DNA from 3 places in the Pseudoalteromonas sp. S2893 genome. Region 1 is predicted to be linked to each of the others. Evidence: predicted binding sites of a transcription regulator. Region 1 holds the regulator's gene; each other region holds the start of a gene.

Region 1 (4,657 bases):
AAGCTCCCCGCTTGTTACACTAAACAGCGCTCTAGCATCATGAGCACACGCTTGAATGTTTAATTGCGTTAAATAGGCTGCCAATAATCGCGCAGACCACAGCTCACCATGCGCCAGTAAGGCCGCCTCTTGCAACTGCTGCTTGCTGGCTTGCTCTGCTACGTCACTTAGCTCTTGCGCCAACACAGCTAAAACCGTGTGTTTAGCATCAGCTTTTAATAACTCTTCAATTAATGCCGTTTGGTGATTACTCAATTGCAGCAAAATATCAGCAACGGCTTGCTTATCTTGTTGTTGATAACTTTGCCACAGCGATACCAATGTATCGGTGGTTTTACCCGCAGCAGATACAACCACGCAATCGCCAGGCTGTGTGTGGCCAATAATTATTTTTGCCACACTTTGATAGCGCTCGCCCGAGCTTAAGCTCGAGCCGCCAAATTTATGTACACTTTTTACCATACTCAATCACCACAAAGCTGGATGAGCAGCCTGCTGCTTTACATCACCATTGGCATTGCCTGCAGCTTTACCAACACGCCCTACATTTTTATTTTGACCAGGTTTAACTAAGTTAAATACACGTTCAAAATCAGCCAGTAGGTCTTCTACATCTTCAATACCGACCGAAATACGAATTAGCGTATCGCCCACACCCGCCTCTAAACGTGCTTGAGCTTCCATACCTGCGTGAGTCATGGTCGCAGGATGACAAATTAAACTCTCAACCCCACCTAACGATTCTGCTAAGCTAAATTCTTTAAGGCTCGTTAAAAACGCCGCTGCATCATCTACATCGCCTTTAATATCAAAACTAACCATACCACCAAACCCAAGCTGTTGGGCTTTAGCAAGCGCATGTTGAGGATGCGATTCAAGGCCTGGGTAGTAAACTTGGCTAACATACTCAGAGCTTTCTAAGTATTTAGCAATTGCCAGGGCATTTTCTTGGTGCTGTTTTAAACGCACATTTAAAGTACGTAAACCACGTAACGTTAAATAGCTATCAAATGGTGCGCCGGTAATACCAATGTTATTGGCCCACCAAGCAAGCTCATCACCAAGCTCTTGTGTTGCAGCAACAACTGCACCGCCTACAACATCAGAATGGCCGTTTATATATTTAGTGGTTGAGTGCACAACAATATCTACGCCAAACTTAATGGGGTTTTGTAATGCCGGTGATAAAAAGGTGTTATCGGCGGCCACTAATGCACCGCACTGTTTTGCTATATCCGTCACGGCTTTAATATCCGTTAGGCGCAGCACAGGGTTACTTGGTGTTTCTATCCAAATTAATTTAGGTTTAATGGTTAAAATTTGTTCTAGGCTTTCTGGTTTAGTTAAATCAAGTACTTTAAGTTTAAGCAAGCCGCGCTTTTCTAACGACGTAAATAAACGGTAGCTGCCGCCATAACAATCGTGAGGAATAACCAATGTATCATCGTTATTTAATAACTGTGTGGCTAAGTGCACTGCTGCCATGCCCGTAGCAGTAATAATTCCGCGTGCGCCACCTTCAAGTTCTGCTAAAGTTTCAGCTAAAATATCGCGATTAGGATTACCACTGCGTCCATAGTCGTATGCGCGCTTAGTATCAAAATCGGCAAACGAATAAGTCGTCGATAAATAAATTGGCGGTACAACGGCGCCATGATGTTTATCGGCATCAACCCCATTTCGTACAGCAATGGTTGCTTTGTTTTTTTCGCTCATATTCGTCACCTGATTAATTTGGATGTTTAGACGTCTAAAAGAGTAAGTTATCCATTATAATAAGTCAAAGCTTTTAAAGCTCTAGATGGCTAAAAATAACAGATGTGTAAAACTTCAATGAGGCTGTATTTACTATTACAGCCAGCTTATTAAGATAGATTGCTATCTATTATTTGACTATCTTTTTTAAAACGATAGAATTTCACGCATATTTACACGCTTTTTACGCCGTGTGAGAAATTAATAATCTGAGGCAACGATACATCTTATGGCTAAATGGAATGGTGAGTATATTCACCCATACGCAGAACACGGGAAAAAATCAGAGCAAGTTAAAAAGATCACCGTTTCGATCCCGCTAAATGTATTAAAAGTATTAACTGATGAGCGTACACGTCGTCAAATAAACAACCTGCGTCATGCAACAAACAGCGAGTTACTATGCGAAGCGTTTTTGCATGCTTTTACAGGCCAGCCATTACCTAATGATGATGACCTACGTAAAGATAACGCAGAAAAAGTACCTGAAGAAGTAAAAAAAATAATGCAAGAAATGGGTTTAGAAGTGCCTATTTTAGACGAAGAATAAAACGTCTTTTTAAACAAAAAAACCTCAGCATGCTGAGGTTTTTTTGTTTCAGCGCTATAGATTACGCCATATAATTTTCCGGTAAGTCAATTTGTGCCACGCCCGATTCAACAGCAGCAATAGCAACCGCCTTGGCTATACGTGGTAATAAACGCGGGTCCATCGGTTTAGGAATAATGTAGTCTGCACCAAATTCGAGCTTTTCTACACCCGCTGCTTTTAATACTTGCTCAGGCACTGGCTCTTTAGCAATACTACGAATAGCTTCAACAGCGGCTATTTTCATTTCATCGTTAATTGCGCTTGCACGTACATCAAGTGCACCACGGAAAATAAACGGGAAACATAAAACATTATTAACTTGGTTAGGGAAATCAGAACGGCCCGTTGCCATAATTAAGTCTTTACGTGCACTGTGCGCAAGCTCAGGTGCAATTTCAGGATCTGGGTTTGAACATGCAAACACCACTGGCTTATCGGCCATTAGTTTTAGATCTTCAGGTGCAAGTAAGTTAGGACCCGATACACCTACAAACACATCAGCATCAGCAATTACATCTTGTAGAGTACGTTTATCTGTATTGTTAGCAAAAAGCTGTTTGTATTCGTTTAAGTCATCGCGGCGAGTATGAATAACCCCTTTGCGGTCTAGCATATAAATATGTTCGCGCAGTGCACCACACTTAATTAACAGCTCCATACAAGCAACCGCTGCAGCGCCTGCACCTAAACATACAATAATTGCATCTTCTATTGATTTGCCCTGCACTTCTAAGGCGTTAAGCATACCTGCTGCAGTTACAATAGCGGTACCGTGTTGGTCATCATGAAAAACCGGAATACTGCAACGCTCAATAAGTGCTTTTTCAATTTCAAAACACTCTGGCGCTTTAATATCTTCTAAGTTAATACCACCAAACGTATCGGCAATATTAGCCACTGTATTTATAAAGTCTTCGGTGGTGCGATGCTTAACTTCAATATCAATAGAATCTAAGCCAGCAAAACGTTTAAATAAAAGCGACTTACCTTCCATAACAGGTTTAGAGGCTAACGGCCCTAAATTACCCAAACCTAAAATTGCCGTACCATTACTGATCACCGCAACCATATTACCTTTACCGGTATATTTATATGCATTGGCTGGGTCTGCTGCAATTTCGCGCACAGGCTCTGCAACACCAGGGCTGTATGCTAATGCTAAATCTTGCACCGTTTCGGCTGGTTTTGTTAGCTCAATGCTGATTTTGCCTGGAACGGGGTGAGAGTGGTAGTGTAATGCTTGTTCACGAAAATCTGACATAACGCGATGGTATCCTGCAATTTAAGTTAAGTGAGAGGGAGTATGGGGCTAAGATACTCTTATTATTTTTAAATTCCAAGCAATATCAGGTCTATCCTGTTATATGCTATATCCGTTAATTTTAAGTGATTTATCAGCAACTTCGCTAAAAGTTATCAATATTAAACAAATAAAAATTCATTCAAAAAGTGCTTTTTGAGGTTCATTTTGCCCTGCCAATATTTTTCTAAAATAGCAGAATATTAAAATAGTAAAATGCACCAATATGGCGCGTTTATCACCGTTAAAAACAAATATCGCCACGATAAGCACTTTTAGCAGCTTGGTTAAAAATTAACGTATAAAAAATATAGAGAAGAATTGTGAGTTTGTCTGCAAAGGTTTATGCATATTCAGAATAAGAACAGGAAATAGTTATGCACACGTAGTACGGCAATAATCGGTGGTTTTTCAGTAAAAATGATGAATTTTAGGCACAAAAAAAGCACCCGAAGGTGCTTTTTTTACTAAACAGCAATAATTACTTCTTGCTGCTAAGTGCACCGAAGCGCTTGTTGAAGCGATCAACACGGCCGCCAGTGTCTAAAATCTTTTGCTTACCAGTGTAAAACGGGTGACACGCAGAACATACGTCTAGGTGAATGTCTTTACAAAGAGTAGAACGAGTTTCGAATTTGTTTCCGCATGAACATGTTGCAGAAATTGCTTCGTACTTAGGGTGAATACCTTCTTTCATAGGAACCTCTAGTTAAGGCCGCATCGCTCTCCAAACCCGAAGTCTGGCACCATACGTCGTTAAAACAAATTTATAGGCCGCGGATTTTATCCAACTAGCTTGCCCCGCACAAGCTTTAATTACGCTTTTTGCCAAAAAAGTAACCAACCAGCGCTACCGCATCCATTTGTATGTAGGTTTTTAGCCTTATTTTTAGTACATTAAGCTATTACCCTTTATCACATGAGTTGTTATGCGTTTTGTTGAAGTTGCTATTAAAGTTCCGTTACCACGCACCTTTGATTATAAAATAGATGAACAACTCATCTCGCCC
Region 2 (4,657 bases), on a different contig from region 1:
ATAATAAAGTTTGCGCTATGGTAATAAACTTAACTAAGGGAGTCTATTGCCGTTATTCAATCAATGAAGCAAGCTCGCGATGAAGTAATTTTTCATCGGCTAAATTAAGTTCAACTAACCGTTTTAAATAGGTAATGCTGTTTATATCTATATGGTGGCAATTAAGGCCGATGTGTTTATCTTCTATGTGGCAAATAAACACCTCCATTTTTATTTCTATATCGCTTTGTGGCAAGGTAAAGCGCAAGGTGGCTTCGCTATTTTTTGTGCCACTAAATGCCGCGCATTTAGTAATGAGTGCGCCATGTAAAGATACATCGAGTAATTTGCATGGGTAGCTCTCTCCTGCAAATTCTAATTGCGCCGCGGTTGAAAAAAGAATACGCGAGAACTGACGTCGATTTTCCATAAAACGAGTTGCCTTTATTGTAATATTTAAATCAAGCATAGCGGGAAATAACCCATAGCGATAAAAAATGGCATAAAAAAACCCCGCATAAATGCAGGGTTTGTTATATCAGTTAACAATTAACCAATTTTTTTATACTTAATACGCTTAGGTTGTGCAGCTTCTGCGCCTAAGGTCTTTTTAAGCCACTCTTCGTATTCAGTGTAGTTACCATCGAAGAAGTTAATTTGGCCTTCGTCGCGGTAATCTAAAATGTGTGTTGCAATACGGTCGAGGAACCAACGGTCATGCGATATACACATTACACACCCTGGGAACTCTAAAATAGCGTTCTCAAGGGCGCGAAGTGTTTCAACATCAAGGTCATTGGTTGGCTCATCCAGTAGTACTACGTTACCACCCGCTTTTAAAAGCTTAGCAAGGTGTAAACGGTTGCGCTCACCACCTGATAAGTCTTTTACAAACTTTTGCTGATCGTTACCTTTAAAGTTAAAGCGGCTAACGTATGCACGGCTTGGGAACTCAAAGTTACCAATTTTTAGTACGTCTTGTCCGTCAGATATTTCTTCAAATACAGTTTTGCTTTCGTCCATATTGCCACGGAACTGATCAACCGTTGCAAGCTCTACAGTTTCACCTACGCTAATGCTGCCGCTATCTGGTTGCTCTTCGCCGCTTAGCATTTTAAATAGGGTTGATTTACCCGCGCCATTGGCACCGATAATGCCCACAATCGCGCCTTTTGGCATACTAAAGCTTAAATCGTCGATTAATACGCGATCGCCAAAACTCTTACGTAAGTTATTAACTTCAAGCACTTGGTCGCCTAAACGCGGACCAGGTGGAATAAATAGCTCGTTAGTTTCGTTACGCTTTTGGTAATCAGACTGCTGTAGCTCACTAAACTGCGCCATACGCGCTTTAGACTTAGCTTGGCGACCTTTAGGGTTTGAACGTACCCACTCAAGTTCTTGAGCAATTGATTTTTGACGTGCTTTTTCAGATTTTTGCTCTTGTTGTAAGCGCGCATCTTTTTGCTCAAGCCAAGAAGAATAGTTACCTTCCCACGGAATACCTTCACCACGGTCAAGCTCTAGTATCCAGCCAGCTACATTATCAAGGAAGTAACGGTCATGCGTTACCGCCACAACAGTGCCTTCGTAATCATGTAAGAAGCGCTCAAGCCAAGCAACCGACTCAGCATCTAAGTGGTTAGTAGGCTCATCGAGAATAAGCATATCTGGTTTTTCGAGTAATAAACGACAAATAGCAACACGGCGGCGCTCACCACCTGAAAGGTGCTCAATTTTAGCATCCCATTCAGGTAAACGAAGTGCATCAGCAGCGCGCTCTAAAACGTTATCGATGTTGTGGCCATCGTGCGCTTGAATGATTGCTTCAAGCTCACCTTGCTCTTTTGCTAGGGCGTCAAAGTCAGCGTCTTCCATTGCGTACTCGTTGTACACTTCGTCAAGGCGATTAAGGGCATGTTTTACTTCGCCAACAGCTTCTTCAACTATTTCGCGTACTGTTTTGCTTTCATCCAGTACTGGCTCTTGCGGTAAGTAACCAATTTTAGTACCAGGTTGAGGGCGGGCTTCACCTTCAAAGTCTTGGTCAACACCGGCCATAATGCGAAGTAATGTAGATTTACCAGCACCATTTAAACCTAGCACACCAATTTTAGCGCCAGGGAAAAAGTGCAACGAAATATCTTTTAAAATTGTGCGCTTAGGTGGCACAACTTTAGATACTCGACTCATCGAGAATATAAACTTATCAGGTAAAACCATGGAGGAAAGCCTTCAAATAATAATAAAAATTTCAATGTTGTATTGTAGTGGCTCACAGGTGAAACAGTCAACGAATGGCGGGTTTTAAAGCGCTAATGGCTGCAGGTTGATAAAGTATAAAATCATGAATAAATTTCATTTAGACATCTATACATCTAGAGGTTGATATTTTTAGCATACTGTTCATAATGAGAGCGTATAAATTCTCGGTTTTTATGAGTAGGAGTAAAAAATATGCCAATTACAGTGAAAGACGAGCTACCGGCTATTGCCCGTTTACGTGAAGAAAACGTGTTTGTAATGCCAAAAAGTCGCGCAAAAACGCAAGAAATTCGTCCTATGCGTTTGGCTATTTTAAATTTAATGCCTAATAAAGTAGAAACCGAAGTGCAGTTTATTCGTTTGCTTGCCAATTCTCCTTTGCAAGTAAATGTAGAGCTATTACGCCTAGATACGCACCGCAGCAGTAGCAACTCAGAAGAGCACCTAGATACCTTTTACCGTTATTTTTCAGAAGTGAAAGACAATAACTACGATGCGTTAATTGTTACCGGCGCGCCACTAGCACACCTTGAATACGACGATGTAGCCTACTGGGATGAGCTAAAAGTGATTATTGATTGGGCAGAGCAGCACGTTACCTCTACGCTGTTTTCGTGCTGGGCGGCGCATGCGGCACTGTATCACCGTTACAATTTAAAACGCGATTTAAAAGAAGATAAACTTTGTGGTGTGTTTACTCACCAGTGTTACTTTGATCACGGAGCACTTACTCGTGGCTTTGACGATACCTTTTTAGTGCCGCACTCACGTTATGGCCACATTGATATAAATAAAATAAATGCCTGCGACGATATAGTGGTATTGGCAGGCTCTGAAAAAGTAGGCGCTTACTTAATGAAAAATAAGTCGGGCAGCCAAGTGTTTATAACCGGCCACCCAGAATACGATGCCGACACATTAAAAGCAGAGTACGAGCGCGATTTACAAAAAAGCCCTGATGCGCCAAAACCCGAAAACTATTTTCCAGATAACGACGCAAGCAAAAAGCCGTCAAAAACGTGGCAAAGCCATGCTTTTTTGCTGTTTTCGAACTGGTTAAATTACTACGTGTACCAAACGACCCCTTATGATATTAATTTAGTTAGCCAAGATGTGAGGACTAACAACTATGCAGAATAACGTGCAAAACAATAATAAACACAGCGAATTAAGCGCTGCATTAAAAGAGCGTATTTTAATTTTAGATGGCGCCATGGGCACCATGATCCAAACTCACAAGCTTGAAGAAGAAGACTACCGAGGCGAGCGCTTTAAAGACTGGCACGAACTAATTAAAGGCAATAACGATTTATTAAGCCTTACAAAACCTGAGTTAATAACCAATATACACCGCAGCTTTTTAGCCGCCGGTGCAGACATTATTGAAACCAATACCTTTAACTCAACCACTATTTCGATGGAAGATTACGACATGGCAAGCATAAGCCGTGAAGTAAACCTAGAGTCGGCAAAACTCGCACGCGCAATATGTGACGAGTTCACCGCCAAAAACCCAGAAAAACCCCGCTATGTAGCGGGTGTTTTAGGGCCAACCTCTAAAACCTGCTCAATTTCGCCAGATGTAAACGACCCAGGCTATCGTAATATTACCTTTGATAAGCTGGTTACTGCGTATGTTGAGTCTACCCTTGCACTAATGGAAGGCGGCGCCGATTTAATACTTATCGAAACCATTTTCGACACGCTAAATGCAAAAGCGGCCTCATTCGCAGTAGAAGAAGCATTTGAGCAAGCAGGGCGCACATTACCCGTAATGATCTCGGGCACAATTACCGATGCCTCTGGGCGTACGCTTTCGGGGCAAACCACCGAAGCATTTTATAACTCTATTCGCCATATTAAGCCGCTTTCTATAGGCCTTAACTGCGCTCTAGGGCCAGATTTACTTCGCCAATACGTAGAGGAACTTTCGCGCGTATGCGAAACATTTACCTCAGTACACCCAAATGCCGGTTTACCTAACGAATTTGGTGAGTACGACCTAGAAGCAGAGGACATGGCGAAAGAGATTATAGACTGGGGAAAATCGGGCTTTATAAATATTGTTGGTGGTTGCTGCGGCACCACGCCTGCGCATATTCGTGCGTTTGCCAAAGGGCTTGAAGGCGTTAAACCTCGCGCGTTGCCAGAGCTTGATGTTCGTATGCGTTTATCAGGGCTTGAAGCCTGTAACTTAAACTAGGAGCCAACATGACCCAGCAAATTGCAGTATTTACCAATGTTGGCGAGCGTACCAACGTAACCGGCTCTGCCATGTTTAAACGCTTAATCATGGAAGAAGACTATGAAGCAGCGCTTACCGTTGCTCGCGAGCAAGTAGAAAACGGCGCCCAAGTTATTGATATAAACATGGACGAAGCCATGTTGGACTCAAAAGCGGCCATGGTTAAGT
Region 3 (4,657 bases), on a different contig from region 1:
TAAAGCCAAAGTACTCAAACAGCTCACCAGCAGGTGCCGACTCACCAAAGGTAGTCATACCTACTACTGCGCCATTAAGGCCCACGTACTTGTACCAGTAATCAGCAATACCTGCTTCTACTGCTACGCGGCGTGTAACGGCTGCCGGTAGTACGCTTTCTTTGTACTGTGCGCTTTGCTCTTCAAATACATCAGTACATGGCATAGATACAACACGTACCTTTTTACCTTGGCTGCGTAGCTCTGCTGCAGAGTCTTGTGCTAGTTGCACCTCAGAACCTGTTGCAATAATAATTAGCTCTGGCTCGCCGTCACAGCTAAGGATGTAACCACCCTTTTTAACATCTGCTAATTGCTGAGCGTCACGCGCTTGTTGCTCAAGGCCTTGGCGAGTAAAGATAAGTGATGTAGGACCGTCTTTACGCTCAATAGCTTGTTGCCATGCAATTGCCGACTCAACTTGGTCACACGGGCGCCAGTTGTATAAGTTTGGCGTTAAACGCATGCTAGCAATTTGCTCTACCGGTTGGTGAGTTGGACCGTCTTCACCTAGGCCGATTGAATCATGCGTGTATACAAAAATGCTTGGTTGCTTCATTAGTGCAGCCATACGTACCGCATTTTTTGCATATTCAACAAACATTAAGAACGTTGCACCGTAAGGAATAAAGCCTTTATGAAGGGCAATACCATTCATAATTGCCGACATACCAAACTCACGTACACCGTAGTAAACGTAGTTACCGCTTGCATCGTCTGCAGTTAGCCCTTTAGAGCCATCCCAAATTGTTAAGTTTGAGCCAGCTAAATCGGCTGAGCCACCCATGAATTCTGGTAATAACGGGCCAAATGCATTTAATGCATTTTGCGACGCTTTACGAGATGCAGGATTTGCAGGGTTTGCTTGTAGTTGCTCTATGTACGCTTGAGATTTTTCAGCCCAATCGCCTGGAAGTTCGTTGTTAATACGGCGCTTATATTCAGCTGCAAGCTCTGGGTATGCTTTTGCGTATGCTGCAAATTTTTCGTCCCAGCTAGATTCAAGCTGTTGACCCTTTTCTTTGTTATCCCACTGTGCGTAAATATCATCAGGGATTTCAAATGCACCGCCAGACCAGCCTAAAAATTCGCGAGACGCTGTAATTTCGTCATCACCTAATGGCGCGCCGTGACAATCGTGGCTACCAGATTTGTTAGGTGAACCGTAACCAATCACTGTTTTACAACAAATTAGTGATGGTTTGTCAGTAACACTTTGAGCCTCTGCTATTGCAGCACTAACAGCATCGCTGTCGTGGCCATCAACGTCACTTATTACATGCCAGCCGTACGCTTTAAAGCGTGCTGGTGTATCGTCGCTAAACCAACCTTCTACTTCACCATCGATTGAAATACCGTTGTCATCCCAAAAAGCCACTAACTTGCCAAGGCCTAATGTGCCTGCTAGTGAACATGCTTCATGAGAAATACCTTCCATTAAACAACCATCACCCATAAATGCATACGTGTAGTGATCAACAATGTCGTGGCCTTCACGGTTAAATTGTGCAGCAAGCGCTTTTTCAGCAATCGCCATACCTACCGCGTTTGTGATCCCTTGACCTAGCGGGCCCGTAGTAGTTTCAATTCCTGGTGCATAACCGTACTCAGGGTGGCCTGGCGTTTTAGAATGCATTTGACGGAAGTTTTTAATTTCATCAAGTGGTAAGTCGTAGCCAGTTAGGTGCAATAGAGAATAGATAAGCATTGAACCGTGGCCGTTTGAAAGAATAAATCTGTCACGGTCAGCCCACTCTGGATTAGTTGGATTATGCTTTAGATAATCGCGCCATAATACTTCTGCGATGTCGGCCATGCCCATTGGGGCTCCAGGGTGGCCAGATTTGGCCTTTTGTACTGCGTCCATTGACAAGACGCGAATAGCATTTGCAAGTTCTTTGCGAGATGGCATGAATTCTCCTACCTTTATGTGTATTTGCGCGGGTACTTATGTGTTCGTTAATACCCTTAAGTAACTTAAGAGCTGTTATAGCAACCATTCTTACTTAATGTGGGTGCAGTGTGCAATTAAAAACCCCATAAAAATGGGCTATTATGAATATTTTTTAAGACCAAAAAGTTATTACTCATTTTATTTAGACGTCTAGGCGTAAAAACACTATGCAAGGTGTTTTGTTTTAGATAAAATACGCCCCTTAATTTTTTAGCGCTAATACCGACGTTTGTGAAGCGCAATATTTGTGAGCAGAAATACAATGGCAAAACATTTATTTACTTCTGAATCTGTTTCTGAAGGTCATCCGGATAAAATCGCCGATCAAATCTCTGATGCGGTACTTGATGCTATCCTAGAGCAAGACTCTCATGCCCGTGTTGCGTGCGAAACTTACGTAAAAACCGGTATGGTTATGGTTGGTGGTGAAATTACCACTAGCGCATGGGTTGATATTGAAGAAATTACACGTAAAACAGTACGTGAAATTGGCTACACGCATTCAGACATGGGTTTCGATGCAGACTCGTGTGCAATTTTAAACACAATTGGTAAGCAGTCTCCTGATATTAACCAAGGTGTTGACCGTACTAGCCCAGAAGAACAAGGTGCTGGCGACCAAGGCTTAATGTTTGGTTATGCATGTAACGAAACAGAAGTACTAATGCCTGCGCCAATTACTTACTCACACCGTTTAGTACAGCGCCAAGCGCAAGTACGTAAAAGCGGCGAGCTTAACTGGTTACGCCCAGATGCAAAATCTCAAGTAACTTTTGCATACGAAAACGGCAAGCCTGTAGGTATTGATGCAGTTGTGCTTTCTACTCAGCACGCTGAAGAAATTTCGCAAAATGACTTAGTAGAAGCCGTGATGGAAACCATCATTAAGCCGGTACTTCCTGCCGAGCTTATTACTAGCGCGACTAAATTTTTCATTAACCCAACGGGTCGTTTTGTAATTGGCGGACCTATGGGCGACTGTGGTTTAACGGGCCGTAAAATCATCGTAGATACATACGGTGGTATGGCACGTCACGGTGGTGGTGCTTTCTCAGGTAAAGATCCATCAAAAGTTGACCGCTCAGCTGCATACGCTGCACGTTACGTAGCTAAAAATGTAGTGGCTGCAGGCCTTGCTGATAAGTGTGAGCTACAAGTATCTTACGCAATTGGTGTAGCAGAGCCTACCTCTATCAGCGTTGAAACCTTTGGTACAAGCAAGCTTGAAGAAGGTCGTTTAATTGAGCTTATTCGTGAGCACTTTGACCTACGCCCTTACGGCTTAATTCAAATGCTTGATTTAGAGCGCCCAATTTACCAACCAACAGCGGCATACGGTCACTTTGGTCGTGACGAATTCCCATGGGAACGTACAGATAAAGCAGACGCACTTCGCGCAGCTGCTGGCCTTTAAGCCAAAATGCATTAAATAATAAACGGCCCTTTTAAGGGCCGTTTTTATATCTAAAGCAAAGGCTAATTATGCGCTTTATATCAATTGCATTAATTTAGTTATTTATCATAGCACCCTGTAAATAGTGCAATAACAAAGGAATTTACGGCGTACAGTTATTTTATATAAATAATTTTAACGCAGTCAGTGCGCTATTTAATACGCTAAACTAATCGTGTTTTGAATTAAATTGGTATTAGCTAGCCCTCGAATTTCGTACGGTTTTAGGTATATACTCTTTGCATAATAAAAGCTTAAGGGATAAGTAAATGGCCAATAATTTTCGCGTTATGTTTGTAGGACTCGCCGAGGGCACTGAGGCTAAAACGGCCTGCGTAAATTTAGCAAGTAAGCTAAAAACGTCTGAAGATAAAGTAACTCAGTTTTTTAATGGCAAAGCACTCTTTGCACCTAGCAATAAAGACAAAGCCCTAAAGCAGGCCAAATTACTAGCAAGCCTAGGCATTAAAAGTAAGTTACAAGCCACAGGTGAGTTGCCCACTCAAAGCCCTAGCGCAGCTAGTCAGCGCGATGAACGGATTTTTGATGCCCTTGATTACATAACGAGCAGCCTGATCCGCCTAGAAGAAAAACTAGAAGAGCTAGAACAAAGGCTTCCAACCAATGAGCTAAAAAGCCCTACAGACGAAAGCGATGAGTGGCAAGAAGATGATCTTATGCTTGACGAGCAGCTCGATGAACCTGTTAAAACGCGTAGCAATATTTTGTTATATTCACTGATTGCCACCGCCGTTTTACTACTTATTGTGCTTGCTGTTTACTTAGCTTTTCCTGATTTAGTGTCTATTTAATCAAAGGTGCGTAATTACAATGAGCAATAAACGTACACACATACGCCAATCTATTCGCCAATTACGCAATAATCTATCAAAAAAACAGCAAGAAAAAGCCGCGGTACAGTTAAAGTTGAATTTTACTCAACAGCTAAATAGCGATAAAACAGCCTCAAAAAAACAAATAGCCATTTACTTTAGTAACGATGGAGAATTAGATACCTCATTGTTAATTAATGAGTTATGGCAACAAGGCCACACCCTTTACTTACCCGTTATACACCCATTTAATGGGGCTACTTTGCTGTTTCAACGCTATGAAAAAAACTCACCCATGAGAGCAAATCGCTATGGTATCTTGGAGCCTAAGCTGAACTGCTCTCAAATATGCCCATTAACTGATTTAGATTACTTACT

The links. Region 1 encodes MetJ, which represses methionine synthesis genes. Its sites were predicted from a motif close to TAGACGTCTAGACGTCTA; they were not measured.
Region 2: the regulator MetJ is predicted to act here: its motif matches at 2,343-2,360, upstream of metA (homoserine O-acetyltransferase MetA).
Region 3: the regulator MetJ is predicted to act here: its motif matches at 2,137-2,154, upstream of metK (methionine adenosyltransferase).

Annotation. Positions count from the first base shown of each region.
Region 1 is NZ_PNCY01000016.1:65,254-69,910, reverse strand. Features, by position in the region: gene metL (bifunctional aspartate kinase/homoserine dehydrogenase II) at 1-462, opposite strand, end outside; gene metB (cystathionine gamma-synthase) at 469-1,716, opposite strand; gene metJ (met regulon transcriptional regulator MetJ) at 1,985-2,305, shown strand; gene CWC04_RS10330 (malic enzyme-like NAD(P)-binding protein) at 2,367-3,608, opposite strand; gene rpmE (50S ribosomal protein L31) at 4,129-4,344, opposite strand; gene priA (primosomal protein N') at 4,577-4,657, shown strand, end outside.
Region 2 is NZ_PNCY01000058.1:18,163-22,819, forward strand. Features, by position in the region: gene CWC04_RS18505 (PilZ domain-containing protein) at 53-409, opposite strand; gene ettA (energy-dependent translational throttle protein EttA) at 529-2,202, opposite strand; gene metA (homoserine O-acetyltransferase MetA) at 2,437-3,384, shown strand; gene CWC04_RS18520 (homocysteine S-methyltransferase family protein) at 3,374-4,447, shown strand; gene metH (methionine synthase) at 4,456-4,657, shown strand, end outside.
Region 3 is NZ_PNCY01000005.1:92,549-97,205, forward strand. Features, by position in the region: gene tkt (transketolase) at 1-1,951, opposite strand, end outside; gene metK (methionine adenosyltransferase) at 2,256-3,407, shown strand; gene CWC04_RS01820 (hypothetical protein) at 3,716-4,258, shown strand; gene CWC04_RS01825 (5-formyltetrahydrofolate cyclo-ligase) at 4,278-4,657, shown strand, end outside.